DNA from 2 places in the Clostridium senegalense genome. Region 1 is predicted to be linked to the other one. Evidence: a T-box and tRNA genes for the amino acid it is inferred to sense, from the RefSeq annotation. Region 1 holds a T-box; the other holds one or more tRNA genes.
What was found. The T-box of region 1 lies ahead of trpS (tryptophan--tRNA ligase). A T-box ahead of a tRNA ligase gene usually reads a tRNA of that ligase, here a tRNA-Trp.

Region 1 (9,011 bases):
TCCCATTTCTTATCAACAGTAAAAAAAACACTTTCCGTTGAATTTACTCCTATATTTTTTATTTCCTGAGTAAAATGAAAATTTTTACCTATAATTTCCTCATTGAAATCTTGAGCAAAAGCTATATGGGAAAATATAATAGAAATCGTAATAAACAATGTAACAATTTTTTTCACATTATCCCTCCTTTATAGATTTAATTATTCAAATCAATTTCATAATTAACATAAATATATTAAAATCTTTCTGTTTTGTACCATTTAACCTCCCTTTTTAAAACTATATCTTTTATGTATTGAATAAAGCTATTAACTGCCACTATTACCCACATCTGACAATATGTAAAATACATTATCGGTATTAAAATTACATTTTTGAATGTCCCTTGCCCTTTTTCCATTGTTAGTGTTATAGCAACCTCTAAAATAAAAAGTATATAAGCTAATATCCATAATATATTAAGATTTCCATTTATACTTGTTTTTAAGTTTGTAAATATACTTAATATAAATATTCCATCAGATATAAGTACTGATGATAAAAATAAAAAATACACTAAAAAGAAATATATTACATCAAATAAAATCTTTGATGGTTTTTCCTTAAATATTTTTATAAGATATTTATTAAGTACATATATATTCCCTTTTGCCCAACGTGTTCTTTGTTTAAACCATACCTTGATTGTTTCAGGTTCTTGTTCCCAAGTTACTGCAAGTGGCATAAATGCTATTTTATAACCTATTTTATAAATTCTAAAACTTATTTCTGTATCTTCAGATATAGCTTTTTCATCCCAACCACCTAACCTTTTTAGTATGGATTTTTTTATAACAAAATTAGTACCAGGTATAGTACATAATTTTAAAAGATTCCATCTCCCAGCCTGAGCCATCCATTGAAAACTCAAAGTTTCAATATTTATAAATTTCGTTAATATATTTCTATCTCTATTTCTTGTTCTAAATTTTCCTATTACTGCTCCTAAAGTTTTATCATTATGTATTCTAGTTATTAAATATTTAAGAGCATTTTTTTCTGTAGTATTATCTGCATCATATACTGCTATATATTCACCTTTAGCCTTTTTATAACCTAAATTTAATGCATTAGATTTTCCCTTTCCACCAGTTACACTATCTGTAGTTATGATAGTAAAATTGTAATTTGGAAACTCTTTTTTTGCTTTTTTTAATTCTTCAGCAGTATTATCGTTAGAATTATCATTTATAACTATAAGCTCCATTTTATCTTTAGGGTAATTTAAAAGTAATAATGCCCTAACTGTTTTATATATTACTTTTTCTTCATTATGTGCTGGAACCAATATAGAAACAAAAGGACATTTTTTATCTTCTATAAGTTGTATTTTTATTTTATTCATTTTTATGTAATACATATATCCATTTGTAGCTAGCAATATATTTATTAAAAGCACTAGCCATATAGATATAAGTGAATAAAGAAATAAATAATCTATTAATGTTAAATTTTCCATTAAATCACCTTAAAAATTTTTTCTTATTTATGTTTCTAAAATATAAATATATAATGAAAAATATTATACAAAATATACCTACAATTATTGCTAATATTTTATTTATTTTTTCTACATATTTATTGTTGTGTTCTTCATCAAGACTACCTTCTTTAAATCTATTTTCTATGGATATATTTCCATCCTTTGATTTAATAGTTATATCATTAAATTCAATCCAATTGTCATACTTTTTTAAATCTAAAAAACTTACATTTTTACTTTTTAGAAATTCAACAGATTCCTTTAAATATTCAATATCTAAGTAAGGATGAAAAAACATCCCTCCAGTGTGTCCTCTAACCAAGTTTAATATGTCATAATTTTCTTTTAATTTATCTTTCCATAAAATATCTTCATTATCTATATATCCTAAGTTTTCTGGAATAAGACAATTAAAATTCTTTGTATTTCTTAAAATATAAGGATAACTTGTTGTTGTAAATTGCTTATCACTACTTTGATATGCACCAACATATGTTGAAAAATGTTTTTTTATAGATGAATATCCTCTTGAATCTATTCCATAATGCGGGGCTTCAAACCCTAATGGATATATACCATTTTTCACACAATCTATAACTGCTTTACTTAAATTCTTAGTAACATATTCTTCTACATCCCATGTTACTGGACTATCCTTTATACCATTCCAAAACTCGTAGTCTTCACCACCTTCTTTATCTTTAAAATTTCCATGATTATATCCATGAAGTATTATAGTGCCACCTTTATCTTGCATATACTTTATGGTATTTATAAATCCTGGCTTATCTGTCATATAATTTTCATATCCTGTTTTAGTATCTATATATGCTGGAATAAGTGCTACTATAAAAGGTATATTTTCATCATATAAGTAATCTGCAATTTTTCTTAATTCATAAGTATCCCTAAAAGGATGAACATCTTCTATTCTTATAAATATCTTTTGTTCACTAATATTTTTTACATTAAAAACCTCATTCAACATATCTGAAAATATAAAAAATAAAACATTTTCACTAGGTATTAAAGAAACATACCACAGATTTTTTTCATTTACTACATAGGGATATTGCTGCCTTCCATCACTAAAATAAGAATGTATTATTATTTCTTCGTTAATATTATCTACAACATTTATTTCTCCATATTTATCTATTGTAAATTTTTTTAATGTTTTATCATTTTCTCCATTTGAGAAATAATATATTTCTTTTAGGTCTACAGTCTTGGGTGTAAAACTAATATTATAGTTTTCATTATGATCTACAAGTTTCTCTATTCCATTTCCAATCCAACAAATTGTTTTATCAAATTTCTTTATATCGTATATAAATTCTTCATTACTAATATCTTTATCTATAATTACTGAAAATACATAATCATAGCTTTCTAGATAATTTTTTTTATATTCTTTTATGTCTACCGTTTCAACCTTTGTATTAAAAGCACCCATTAATTCTGAAATAGAATTTAAAATATTTCTATTATAACTAAATTCTACTTTTGTATCATAAACGATTAGTACATTTAAACAATCTTCTTTTGCTTTTGTATTTACTCCCAAAGAACAAGTAGTTATAAAAAATGCTAATAAAATTAATATATATTTTTTAAACATCATATTCTAATTCCTTATCAGCCATTTCTTTAAGTTCAAAGGCATTTTTTATATCATCTTTATATTCTACTGTTGAAATTTTGATTTCCAAATTTATATCTTTATCTTTATATTTAGATTTGAAATTTAAATTTTCTATATTTTTTCTTATCTCTTCACTAATCACATTAGATTCTTTAAGATTGGTTTCAATTAATAATACAGCAAAAGTGTTTTTGTTTAACATGTACTTCATATCTTCCGTCCTTGATGATTTTACTATAGATTTACTTACCATATTAAATAATTTTTTAATTTTTTCTTTTCCAAAGTAGCTTAAAAGTTCATCATAGTACATTATCTTAATAATCATTAATACAAAAGGTCTATTATATTTTTGTGACCTAATTATTTCTCTTTCTAAATCATTATAAAAGCCTCTGTTATTCCCTAACCCTGTTTCTTTATCTATAGTTATCAACTCATTAACATCTTCTTTTAATTCCTTTTCCAAACACTGTAACTCATTTATGTTGTAAGATATTTTTCCTATGGTAAAAGAAATTATAGGTATGAAAAATAACCACAAATAAACATTTAATTCTATAGTTTGGGATAAAGTTACATTAGTGTATATAAAATATGTAGCATAAATAAATATAACAAAAGCACTACTCAACATTCCCCAAATAGTACCTTTTAAATATGAAATAATAATAATTAAAGACATGGATCCAAGCATAATAAAATCTATTACACTATTTCTATCCATATAAAAATATAAAAAACTAAAAATAATAAAAATTTCTACTATAAAAATAGTAAAATATATATCTAAATTTACCGATTTATCATTCACTATATAGTCGTTGTCAAAGGCCTATAAATACTTATAATTTTTCTTTTTTACTCCTTTAATTTATCCATTTTTTATAAAATATTAATAGTTTTGACTAACTTCCTCCTTTCTTTGTTTTCTTTGTCTATTATTTGCTTGTTAGTAATCATTAATTCATAATATTGAATGTTATTTTTATAATTACTCATTAAAAAATTTTAAACACTATAATATAAAGATTTTAAATATGATATTTTAAAATAAAAAAACAGCTTTAAAGCTGTTTTTTTACATTTGAATGAATCCTATTTTTCTTTTCATTTTTGAAAGGGTTTTATTAGCTATATATCTTGCTTTTTCCGCACCTTTTGTATAAATTTCTTCAAGTTCTTTTTTATTTTCTAATAACTCTTTTACTTTAGTTTGAACTGGTTCTAATTCTTCTACTATAGCTTCCCCTACATCCTTTTTAAATTGTGCATATCCTTGACCTTTATATTTTTCTTCTATTTCTTCCATAGTCATATTCTTTATAGCACCTAATATTGTCATTAAATTTTTAACACCTGGTTGCTCATCACTATATCTTACCTCACCGATACTATCTGTAACTGCTCTTGAAATTTTCTTTCTAATTACATCTGGTGGGTCCATTATTAATATATAGCAATTTGGATTTTCTTCTGATTTTGACATTTTCTTTTCTGGATTTTGTAAATCCATTATTTTAGCACCTGCTTTTGGAACATATGCTTCTGGAATTTTAAATGTTGGACTATAGGTTTTATTAAATCTCTCTCCAATATCTCTTGCAAGTTCTAAGTGTTGTACTTGGTCTATTCCAACAGGTACTACATCACTTTGATATAAAAGTATATCTGCTGCCATTAACACTGGATAATTAAATAAACCTGCGCCTATACTATCTCCACTTTTCTTTGCTTTATCTTTATACTGAGTCATTCTTGAAAGTTCACCCATATAGCTATTACAAGTTAAAAGCCATGAACATTCACTGTGTGCTGGTACATGTGATTGTATAAACATAGTGTTTTTCTCTGGCATAATTCCTGATGCTATATAAATAGCTAAAATTTCTAAAGTTCTTTTTCTAAGATCTGCTGGCTGTTGTTGAACTGTAATAGCATGTAAATCTACTACACAAAAATAACATTCATATTCTTCTTGAAGTTTAACCCAATTTTTTATAGCTCCTAAATAGTTTCCTAATGTTAAATCTCCTGATGGTTTAATTCCACTAAATATAACTTTTCTTTTTTCTTCCATAATCAATACCTCCAATATATATTTTAAAATTAATTCTTATTACATATAATTTTTTATTTCAAATAAAAAATAAAAACCCTATAGAATTAATCTATAGGGCGTCAATAACGCGGTACCACCTAATTTTAGCTTTAAAGGCTACTCTACTCTCAGATACATATAATATCCTACCTCTATAACGTGAGGACACGTCAAAGACTACTACATATTTCGCCTTTGCTCTCAGAGACCCATTCAACTTAATCATAATTGTGATAATTCCACCATCTATCACTCTCTTTAAATTTGTTTTTAAGTTTACTTACTTCTCTTCATAGATTTATGATTTTATAATAGTATACTCCTGATAATTGTTTTGGTCAATGTTTTTTATTAATTTAGTATTTTTTTTTAATTTATAGCCAAAATAATTATAAACCACTAATAAATTATTTCATTTTTATATAAATAAGGAGTTGATTATATGACTAAAGATAAAAAAACAAATTATGCACCTAACTTAAGAAACCATTTGGATGCACCACTTAATAAAACTAAATGTTTTTCAAAAAAAGATTATATAGAACTTCCAGACAATGTTACCGATCCTATTGTAGCAAATAACATATCTAATGCGGAATTTGATTATACTTATAATCGTGGAGAAGATATACCTACTACTGAAGATAAAGAAGATTAGTATATACTTTTTTAATATCTTAAAATAAGTTCTACACTTATTTTAAGATATTTTTATTTACTTTAAAAATTAACTTCATGTTAATAATGTAAATTTTTATATCTTATTGAAAATAATTACTCCACAGTTGATATAATGATTATTAAAAGGCTAAGGAGTGGTAACTTGAAAAATTTCAAATTTTTTATAGTTATATTATATATTTTTTCCACTATTTTTCTTTTTGGATCTACTCCTACTCCTACTAAAGAGCAGCTGGTCATTGAAGACTTTCTAAACAGTATATATTCTTTTAAAAATGATGAAATTCCCATTGTATTACAACATAATTCCATATATCCTAAAGACTCATTTTTATCAAGAGTCAAACCTTATATGACCAAAACTTCATATGATAAACTCACTTCTAAAAAACTTCAAAATAAATACGTAAAATTAGCTGTTGATATGGGCTTTGATAGTGAATGCGATATAATTAAAATAACTAAAGTAGGAAAAAGTAATAATTATGATTACTTTATAAAAGTGCATGTAATTTTTAGTGATACTGGTACTAAAGAATCCTATATAATCAAAGGTTCTATTTCTTTAAATAACAATAAACAGAAACCTAAAATTAATATTTGTCCTAATATTTCCATACCTAGTATTGGTTCTAGTAACCTAACATCTAAATTAGTATAGCTCTTATTTCTATTTTTTATCATAATATTTATAGTACAAAAATGAAGATGTATTATCAAAATAAAATTTTACTTTGAAATACACCTTCATTTAATTAATTCTTTACATATTCTTTTTATTGGTTTTTAATTCTATAAATTAAGCTATGTTCACCATTCTCATATTTTATAAAATTACTTTTTATTAAATTCCCGTCTAAGTAAATTTCATTTTCTTTACCGTACTCCACATTTATTATATATGTGCTTTTATCTGTTTTATGAGTTATCGTATATTTTTTAAAAGGTATGTTTTTTAAAGGTTCTATAGTAAATCCTTTCCCATCTTTAAGTTTAAATCCCAGTATTGCCTCTATGGCTACTTTATACATCCATGAAGCACTTCCTGTATAATAACTCCACCCGCCTCTTCCATTATGAGGAAATGAAGAGTACACATCTGCACACATTACATATGGCTCAACTTTATATTTATTAGCAGTACTAAAATCTTTGCTGTGATTTATTGGATTTATCATATTGAAAAGTTCTACAGCCTTTTCTCCTTCATTTAAAATAGCATATGCTAGTATAGTCCAAATAGCACCATGAGTATACTGCCCACCATTTTCTCTAACTCCTGGAATATAACCTTTTATATAGCCTGGTTCTAAGTTTGATTTATCAAAAGATGGAGTTAAAAGCATTATTATGCCTTCTTGTTTGTTTATTAAGTATCTGTATAAGTTACTCATAGCTTTCTTTGCTCTTGATATATCTGCACATTTAGATATTACACTCCAAGATTGACTTATTGAATCAATTCTACATTCATCATTTTCACTAGAACCTAATGGAGTCCCGTCATCAAAATATGCTCTCTTATACCAATTTCCATCCCATCCGTTTTTTTCTACAGCCACTTTAAGTTTTTCCATAGCACCAGTATATTTTTCATATAGATTTAAATCACCTTTTTCTTTGCATAAATATTTAAAATTATCTAGTACCGAATATATGAACCATGCAAGCCAAACACTTTCCCCCTTACCTTTATTTCCAATGGTGCTCATTCCATCATTCCAATCACCACTTCCTATTAAAGGCAAATCATGTATTCCAAATTTCAATGATTTTTCTATGGCTTTTATACAATGCTCATATATAGTTTCTTTTCTATGAGATTTTTTTACTTTCCCATAAAATTCATCTATATCATCTTTTAAAGGTTCTCCTTTTATATACCTTACTTCATCATCTAAAATAGAAATATCTCCAGTTCTTTCTATATAATCACAAACTACATATGGTAGCCACAACAAATCATCACTAAACTTAGTTCTTATACCACATTCACTGTACGGGTGCCACCAGTGCATAACATCTCCTTCTTCAAACTGATATGAAGCTGAATAAAGTATTTGATTTTTAGTAATAGACTTATCGAAATATATAATTGACATAACATCTTGTAGCTGATCTCTAAACCCAAAAGCACCTCCACATTGATAAAATGCAGTTCTAGCCCAAATTCTACAACTTAAACTTTGATATAAAAGCCACCCATTTACCATTATGTCTAAACTTCTATCTTCTGTTTTAACTTGTATTAGCTCTAATTTATCACTCCAATATTTTTGAGACTTTTCTAATTCAATATCTACATTTTCTAACTTTCTAAAATATTTTATTTGCTTTTCTATATCTAATATATTTTCTTCTGCCCCTAAAATTATTGTTATAAATTTTTCTTCAAATTCATTTAATTCAATAGAAGTAACTCCTGCTAAACATGGATTTAATCCTTTTCCACAAGAACTTTCCAATGTAATATTTCTAAGTCCATCAGGTTCTTTAATGTCACCATTATATCCCAAAAAGTTATCCCTATGACCTGTTAAAATAGTGTTTTTTTCACTAAACGCAAGATAACATTTGGTCTCCTTAAAATTCTCATTGTAAAAATTATCTGCTGTAATGTATCCATCTATATTATTTATATTTGTTACTATAGTTCTATATGTTTTATCCCTTACATCACCTAAAACTAATTCACCATAATATCCCAACTTAAAGTTTCTTTTCTTATTAGTTGTATTACACAATTTAATTTTTATTATTTTTATATTTTTATCCTGCGGCACAAAAAATGTAGATTCAGTATATATACCTCTATTTTCTTTTACAAATTTTGAAAATCCCATTCCGTGTTTAACAATAACTTCATCATCTTTATCTTCATAAGTTGGTCTAGTAATGTTCCAAATCTCATCATTATCACATAAATAAATATTTTCTGCTGATTGGTCTATTACAGAATCATTATTCCATGATGTTAATTTATTTTCTCTACTGTTTTTATACCATGTATAGCTAGAACCAACTTCTGATATTATGAACCCAAAATCTTTATTAGCTATAAC
Region 2 (9,011 bases), on a different contig from region 1:
GTTAATAGTGAATAATTAAGAGTTTAATTTAAAACTTATATAACCTGTAAACTATTTAAATATTCTAAAGCAGCATGTGCTGTTTTTTCACTATTTTTTATTACTTTATCCATTGTTTCATATCCTGTTGTTACAGTACCACAAGCAAAAATTCCTTTTGCAGAAGTTTGCATACTTTTATCTACTACTATTTCGCCAAATTCTTTAGTTTTAATTCCAATTTTCTCTGCTATTAAAGATTCTGGCTTCATATATATAGATAATATTAATGTATCACAGTCCACTAATTTTTCTGTGTCTTTTATTGGTTTTTTATTATCGTTAAGTTTAGTTATTTGAACGCTTTCTACTCGTCCTTTACCAATAACTTTCGTTACTCTTGTATTTGTCATTATGTTTATATTAAAATCTTTTATAAAGGTTTTAGCTTCTTTACTAACTGCTTTTATTTTATTAGTTGTTTCTATTATGCCTTTTACATTTGCACCTTCTAAAATCAAGCTTCTTGCTGCAAATATAGCTGTATCTTCTGAACCTAATATAATAACATTTTTTCCTGGAAGTATTCCTTTATTATTAATTAATTTCAATGTTGAAACTGCACCAATTATTCCTGCACATCTATGACTTAGTATGTTTTTATATCCTAATGGACGTTCTCTACAACCCATTGCTAATATAATTGCTTTGCTTTTAAAATTTAATATTCCTTCTGGACTTATAGCTATAATCTTATCACTTTTATCTATCTCTATAACATTTGTTAATGTTTTATAATCTATATTATATTCTTCTATCTTTGTTTGTAATAAATATATATATTCTGGAGCTGTTAATACCTCATCAGAATATTTATTTTTAAATCCACTATGAACACAACAATTTAAAATTCCCCCAAGTTCAAATTCTCTATCTAGAATTAAAATATTCTCTACACCATTTTCTTTTGCAGTTAATGCAGCAGTTATTCCACTAATGCCACCACCTACTACTATTAAATCGTATTCCCTCACAAAATCACCTCTATAATTATAAATAACTAAGTTACTATACAGTTGTAATTTATATTTTATCAAATAAAATATTTTTATATAAATAAAACTATATTACTGAAGAATTAATAATTATCCATTCCCAAACTTGGAGCTTGTTTCCCTATAGAACTTCAAACTTAAGATTAAATATATACATTAATTATAATATATATATTTAATCTCTTCCACTTAATAGGTTAAAGGATTTAATATTTAACAACTTAAACTTTTTAAATTCTAATGTAGAAAATTTAATAAATATCTTTATATTAATGATTATTAAAGAAAACTTAAAAAATAGTAGCCTCAAATTCATAATTTGAAAGCTACTAATTTTTATAAAATAAAGTGTTAAACAAAATATATTTTTATTTTTTACTATTTTTTATTTGCGTCCATATTTCATCATAAAGTTTAGTTGCTTCACCTACATCTTTTATTAACTCATTTTTTTCTACTGCCTCTCTTGGTGGATAGACAGCTATATCTTCAAGCTTTTCTTTTGACATAAGTTTTTGAGCTTCTTTATTAGGATTTGCATATGGAAACTCTTCTGAAACTTGTAAACTTACTTGTGGATCGTATATATAATTTATAAACTTTTCAGCCAATGCTTTATTTTTTGCTGTTTTAGGAACTACAAAATTATCATATTGTGGAACAACACCTTCTTTTGTAAGTATTGTTTCTAAATTAGGATTTTCTAACTTAGCAAGATATGCTTCTGTTCCCCAAACATATCCTATTGATGCTTCTCCATTTATTAATAGTGTTTTTGGTGATTCACTATCAAAAGCCTTTATATTTGGCATTAATTTTACTAAGTCTTGTTTCGCCTTTTCTAATTCTTTTGGATTTTTAGTGTTTATAGAGTAGCCATTTTTTTGAAGTGCCACTCCTATCATAACCCTTGGATCATCTAAAACTACCATAGAATTTTTAAACTGTGAATCCCACATATCTTCAAAAGATGTAATATCTTTATCTATTTTGCTTCTATCCACAACTATATAATTTCCACCCCACATATATGGAAAACTATATTTATTTCCTGGATCAAAATCTAAATTTAATACATTGTTATCTATATTAGACATATTAGGTATATTACTTTTGTCTAATTCTTGTACTAAATTTTGTTTTATCATAACCTCAATTGCATAATCACTTGTTATTATTAAATCGTATGGAACATTTCCACCCATAAGCTTTGCAAGCATTTCTTCATTTGATGAAAATGTCATGTAATTTACGTTTACATTATATTCTCTTTCAAACTCTTCTACTACAGACTCAGGCAAAAATTCTGACCAGGTAAATATGTTTAAAGTTTCTTTTGGCGTAGCTGTTTTACCTGAAAATATTGTAAAACCAGCTCCAAAAATTACTAGTACTATAGCAATAAATGTTATAACTTTTTTTATTTTTTTATTCTTTAATACATTTCTTCTAATACCTTCAGCAACTATAACTATAGTTAATGTAAATACCATCATTACAGTAGATAGTGCATTTATTTCTGGTGTTACACCAAATTTAACCATAGAAAATATTTTTAATGGTAATGTATTACTTTCAGGACCTGCTGCAAAGAAACTTATTATTACATCATCTAAAGAAAGTGTAAATGCAAGTAATCCTCCTGCTATTATTCCTGGTGATATTATAGGCAAAGTTACTTTAGTTAATGTTTGCCAAGGCGTAGCACCTAAGTCTAATGCTGCTTCTTCTATAGAATTATCAAATCCTTCTAATCTTGCTCTTACAACAACTACTACGTATCCGATACAAAATGTTATATGAGATAATATTAGTGTTGTTAACCCTGCCTCTAAATTTAACATAGAGAAAAATACAAGCATTGATATTCCCATTACTATTTCAGGAATAACTACAGGCACATATAAAAGTCCCTCTATAGCCTTTTTGCCCTTAAACTTATATCTATACATTCCAATAGCAGCTAAAGTCCCTATTATAACAGCAAAAAAAGTACTTATGAATCCTATTATTAAACTGTTCTTTAGTGCCATTAATATCTGATCATTTGTAATTAACTTCTTATACCAGTCTAGTGTAAAACCTGTCCATGTAGCATTTAATTTTGAGCTATTAAAAGAAAATACTATAAGTACTACAATTGGTAAGTATAAGAACATATATATTAATGTAGTGTATATTTTTGATATTATACCTATTTTGTTTTTCATTTTATAAAACCTCCTTAGAGGCATTTTTACCTTTTGTTGCTTTAAAATATAGTCCTATTGCTATTAACATAAGTAATATTAATATTACTGCTATAGCTGCCCCAAAAGGCCAATCTCTAGATGTTAAAAACTGATTTTTTATTAAATTAGATATTAACATTGTTTTACTTCCACCCATCAAGTCAGAAATAAAGAAATATCCTAAAGTTGGTATAAACACTAGCATACATCCAGCTATTATTCCTGGTTTTGTAAGCGGTAATGTTACATCTTTAAAAGTTTTAACTGGTGATGCTCCTAAATCACTAGCTGCTTCTATATAACTCATATCTAATTTTTCAATTGATGTATATATAGGAAGTATCATAAAAGGTAACATAATATACACCATACCTAAAAGTACAGCTCCGTCAGTATATAACATTTGGATTGGTGATGATATCATTCCAATCTTCAGTAATAATGTATTTATTACTCCTTCTGTCCTTAAAAGTATTATCCATGCATAAGTACGAACTAATGAATTTGTCCAAAATGGTAATATTACTAAAAGTAATAATATAGACCTATACTTTTTTTTCGCTCTTCCAATGAAATATGCAAATGGATACCCTATAATTAAACATCCAACAGTTGTTAAAATCCCTATTAAAACTGTTTTCCAAAGTATTTGTAAATATATTGGCGATAACAGTCTTTTATAATTTTCTATTGTTAAAGGTAATTGAACTTCTCCGTATTCACCTCTTGATAGAAAACTGAACAAAAATACAATTGTAAGTGGCACAACAAAAAAAGTCACTAACCACAAAGTTACGGGTCCTACTGTAGCTAATAGTGATTTTAGTTTATTTCTATTTTTGTGAAGCTTATTAACTTCCTTTGTTTTCTTTAACATTATTGAACCACCACTGCATGTTTAGGATTCCATATAGCAAATATATGTGGTTTATTCTGCTCTTCTAATGAATAAACTTGACTTATAGGCTCTGCTACAATAAACTCTGTTCCATTTTCAGTTGTAACAACAGTTTTTATTACAGAACCATTATAAATTCTTTCTTTTACTTTTACTTTTATTCCGACCATTCCATTATCTATATTGTTAGAAAGTTTTATCCTTTCTGGTCTAATAGCTAAACAAATTTCCTCAGTAATAGAATTCTCAGTGTGTCCTATGAGAATATCTTCTCCAAATTTGTTATCTACAAGATATAATTCTTCTCCTCTTTCTAACACAGTTCCCTCAAATAAATTCGTTTCACCAATGAAGTTTGCCACAAATTTTGTTCTAGGTTTTTCATAAATTTCTGAAGGTGTTCCCACATGTTCTATAACCCCATTGTTCATTACTACTATCCTATCTGACATTGTTAGTGCCTCTTCTTGGTCATGAGTAACATATATAAATGTTATTCCAAGTTTTCTTTGAAGCTGTTTTAATTCAAGCTGCATTTGTTTTCTCAACTTTAAATCTAAAGCTCCTAAAGGTTCATCTAAAAGTAATACTTTCGGATTATTTATTACCGCTCTTGCTATTGCAACCCTTTGTTTTTGACCTCCTGAAAGTTCGCTAGGCATCCTTTTTTCAAAGCCTTCAAGTTGAACCATTTTCAGCATTTCATGCACTTTTTCTTTTACTTCACTATCTTTTACATTTTTAACCCTTAGTCCAAATGCTATATTTTCATAAATGTTCATATGTGGAAATAGTGCATAACTTTGAAAAACTGTATTTACACATCTCTTATATGGTGGTACTTTTGAAATTTCCTCTCCGTCTATAAAAATCTCACCATTTGTAGGATTTTCAAATCCTGCTATCATTCTTAGTGTAGTAGTTTTGCCACAGCCACTAGGTCCTAGAACAGTTAGAAATTCACCCTTTCTTATATCTAAGGAGATATTATCTACTGCCAAAAAATCGCTTTCTAAAAATCCTTTGCTTATTCCTTTTAATTGAACCATTACATCAATCAAGAAAATCACCCCTGCTTTCTAATATTTTTCATTTATATATTTTTTAAGGAATATACCGGAAATAACATTTTTCCCTTAATATACCTAATTCTTAACAAAATAAAAATCCCTTGCATTTTTATTGCAGGGGATATTAGTACTCATAACTTATTCAGCATTAGCTAATATAAATTGATTATGAACTAATTTATAAATTTAGAATAAATTCTAAAGTGTTAACCTAACATAATTAACCCCTTCTCGTATCTATTTTTAATAATTGGTTTATTGTTTTGCAACAATTTTTCCATATTAGTAAATATACCTATTATAAAAAATAAAACTTACTTGTAAAATTAAAATTTACTTGTAAAATTTAAACTTAAATTTATTTAAAATCCATAGTCTTAGTTATATATAGCATATGTAATATATTTAGTTTTAAGACATTTTTGATTTTTAAAATAAATATTGTTTTATCTGACTCTTTTTAGTCTACAATTTAAATTCTATGTCTAAATCTGTACGTAGAATTTAAATAAACCATATAACATTTAAATGCCATTAAATATTAATAAAAATCATTACTTTTGATTATAGCAAAAGCGAAAATAAAATTCTACATTTATTTTCTTTTTGTTATATTTTTTTTACATAAAAAAAATCAGTAGTAAAAACTACTGATTTTTATGGCAGGGGCACGAGGACTTGAACCCGGAACCAACGGTTTTGGAGACCGCTACTCTACCAATTGAGCTATACCCCTATATTAATTAGCACATTTGTTATATTAACATTTTGTATAGATTATGTCAATATTAAGTAAATTTATTTTTATATAGAATAAAACTCTCTTTTGTATTATTATAGTTTTAGATAAGAAATATAAATTTAAATATAAATTGGTATAAATATTAAGTTTTGCATACAAAATAGTTTTAAATAGATATATATTTAATTCAGATTAATATTTCTTATACTTTCAACTTTAATTATAATTAAAGTTTTTAATATTCAAAAAATTTAAAGGTGGGTTGATTTTGAACAGATTTAAAGATTTAAAAGAAAAATTTAATGCTAATCTTTATATATTATTGCTTATTTTATGTGCGTACATAGGCGTTAAAATTATAGATAATTATTATATATTGTTTAACTTATATGATTTATTGTTAGGTATACTTTGGCCATTTATATTGGCTGCAATAATTGCTTATGTGCTTAATCCTATAATGAAAGTCTTTGAGAATAAACTTAATTTATCACGAGGGCTAAGTTTACTCTCTACTTTGATTCTTGTAACACTTGTTTTAGTACTTTGTGCAATTTACTTAATTCCAGGAATAGTTTCTAATATTACAACTCTTATTAACTCTATACCTGAGATGGTTAGAGTTTCAGAAAAATGGTTTAATAATGTTATAAATAGTGAACTCACAATGGAAATTGCAAATAAAATTAATATATTAGAAAACCTTGGTAATTGGTCTACAACTTTCTTTAATACAGCTTTAGCATCATTAGTAACTGTTACTTTATCCATAGTTAATTGGATATTTGCATTAATTATAGCTGTTTATTATTTATTTTATAAAGAAACCTTTGTTAAGTCTTCAAGAAAATGGTTGTTTATAATTTTTAGAGAAAGATTAGGAAAAAAACTTTTAGAATTTTTCCACGCTGTAAATTATATGTTAGGTACTTATTTATGGGTCAGAGCAGTAGAATCTACTATAGTTGGAATAGCTTGTTTTATAGGCCTTATATTTATAAAATCTCAATATATAGTTTTAATTTCGGTAGTATTTGGTATAACTAACATGATACCTTACTTTGGACCTTTTGTCGGCATAGTGTTTGGTGTAGTACTAAACATATTCTTCAATCCGATGACAGCTTTAATAGTTTTAATTTGGCTGTTTGTGTTACAACAAATTGATGGAAATTGGCTTGGACCTAAAATGTCATCTAATAGTATTGGCATAAACCCTGTAGCTTGTTTACTTGCACTTAGTGTTGGTGGAAAGCTCTATGGAATGATAGGTATGCTTATAGCTATTCCTATAGCTGGAGCTTTAAAAATTTATTATGAACGCTATTTAAATAAATATACAAATAAAAACCCTAAGTTAGTTGATGCCATTAATAATTATAAAGTTGATATTAGTCATATAAAAGTTAAAAAGAATTCTGGTATTAAATCTTCTTCAAATAGAAAAGATGATAATTCTAGTAATTAATTTAAAAATAACAGATTAAAATATCTATTTTAATCTGTTATTTTTGTATAGCCATAAAACTTTATTTTATAAACTCTATAGTAACTTCTGCGTACTTTTTATAATGTCATTGTATAGAAACCCTATGATTTAACTTATTGGAAATTTCTTTTACAATGCATAAACCTATACCTGTAGAAATTAAATTTTCTTTGCCGTTTATACTAATAAAAAAGAGATTCAAAAATAACATAAATTATTTTTAAATCTCTTTTTATTACATTACTTTGCTATAAAGTTCTTCTTTTCTTATCATAGCCCAAAGTTCAACGTTTATATAACTTTTTTCTTTGTAGTTATAATAATGTTCCTTAAGCATTCCTTCTTCTTTAAAGCCTAATGATTCTACTAATTTAATAGATGGATCATTGTTAATATCTATGATTGCTACAACTTTATGCATATATAATTCTTTAAATGCAAATTTTAAAACCCTCTTTATACATTCAGTAGCTACCTTGTTTCTCCAGTATTTTTTTAATATGGTATATCCTATTTCACATCTATTAGAATACAAATCTAAATTATATATTCCTATTTCTCCTATAAATTTATAATGAACTTTATCAATGATTACCCAATGTATACCTTTTTTATTGTTATAATCATTTATTAAATGCTCTAAATATAATTTTACTTGTTTTTTTAAATCAAAAATTTCAGTTCCTGAGTATTTCATAACTTCATCATCTGATAATAAACTCTCATAATCTTTTTCATAGGCCTTATCACATTTTAGTAATAGAAATCTTTCAGTTTCCATAGTTGGAAATATTGAAAAACACCTTTCTCTAAAGTCCTTATAGTCTATCAAATTGTCAGGCATAACACTTCCCCCTCGCCTATACTAAATGATTAATTTTGTATTCTAATCAGCGGTAAACTTTATGTATTATATGTTATAAACTTTATTTATGTACTACAAAAAACGCTTACATCATAAATTTTGTATAATTTTTTCTATATTTATATTATATCAAATTTTCTGATTTTTTAAACTAACTTTTTGTAAACTTTATTATATTATGTGTAGTTTTATACTATATAATTAGTTTTAATATACTTTTTTTACCTACGATTATTAAAATTAATATATTTTCATACATTATATAGTGTGCACGTTATAATTTTAATTTATACACTTAAAAATTTTATCAATATATAAATTTAATTAACTAGTTGTATATATATCTATCTATTGAGATAATTGAGTTATTCCAATATAATCAATCATAAAATTTATTAGTATTAAAACTATAGAAGGGATTGATATTATGACTTTAAGTACATTTTTTATAAAGGATAAAAAAGATAAAGATATTCATATTTATAAATGGGACTGTGATGTTTCTTCTCCTAAAGGAATAGTTCAAATTTCTCATGGTATGGCAGAACATGGACTTAGATATAATAATTTTGCTAAATTTTTAAATGATAATGGATTTATTGTTTACGCAAATGACCATCGTGGTCATGGTAAAACTAGTCCTAATGATTTAGGTTATATGGGAAAAGGCGATGCTTTTCAC

Region 2: it encodes a tRNA-Trp, which carries the amino acid that the T-box ahead of trpS (tryptophan--tRNA ligase) is inferred to sense. The anticodon was not compared.

Annotation. Positions count from the first base shown of each region.
Region 1 covers NZ_JAHLNC010000002.1:201,709-210,719, forward strand. The annotation lists gene KQI36_RS06175 (cellulose biosynthesis cyclic di-GMP-binding regulatory protein BcsB) at 1-176, opposite strand, end outside; gene KQI36_RS06180 (glycosyltransferase family 2 protein) at 236-1,498, opposite strand; gene KQI36_RS06185 (polysaccharide deacetylase family protein) at 1,503-3,146, opposite strand; gene KQI36_RS06190 (GGDEF domain-containing protein) at 3,136-3,894, opposite strand; gene trpS (tryptophan--tRNA ligase) at 4,249-5,247, opposite strand; T-box leader at 5,339-5,571, opposite strand; gene KQI36_RS06200 (hypothetical protein) at 5,711-5,926, shown strand; gene KQI36_RS06205 (hypothetical protein) at 6,092-6,610, shown strand; gene KQI36_RS06210 (GH36-type glycosyl hydrolase domain-containing protein) at 6,726-9,011, opposite strand, start outside.
Region 2 covers NZ_JAHLNC010000007.1:16,103-25,113, forward strand. The annotation lists gene KQI36_RS12170 (NAD(P)/FAD-dependent oxidoreductase) at 36-1,013, opposite strand; gene KQI36_RS12175 (extracellular solute-binding protein) at 1,403-3,244, opposite strand; gene KQI36_RS12180 (ABC transporter permease) at 3,246-4,142, opposite strand; gene KQI36_RS12185 (ABC transporter ATP-binding protein) at 4,142-5,224, opposite strand; tRNA gene KQI36_RS12190 (tRNA-Trp) at 5,894-5,969, opposite strand; gene KQI36_RS12195 (AI-2E family transporter) at 6,244-7,443, shown strand; gene KQI36_RS12200 (GNAT family N-acetyltransferase) at 7,700-8,308, opposite strand; gene KQI36_RS12205 (alpha/beta hydrolase) at 8,757-9,011, shown strand, end outside.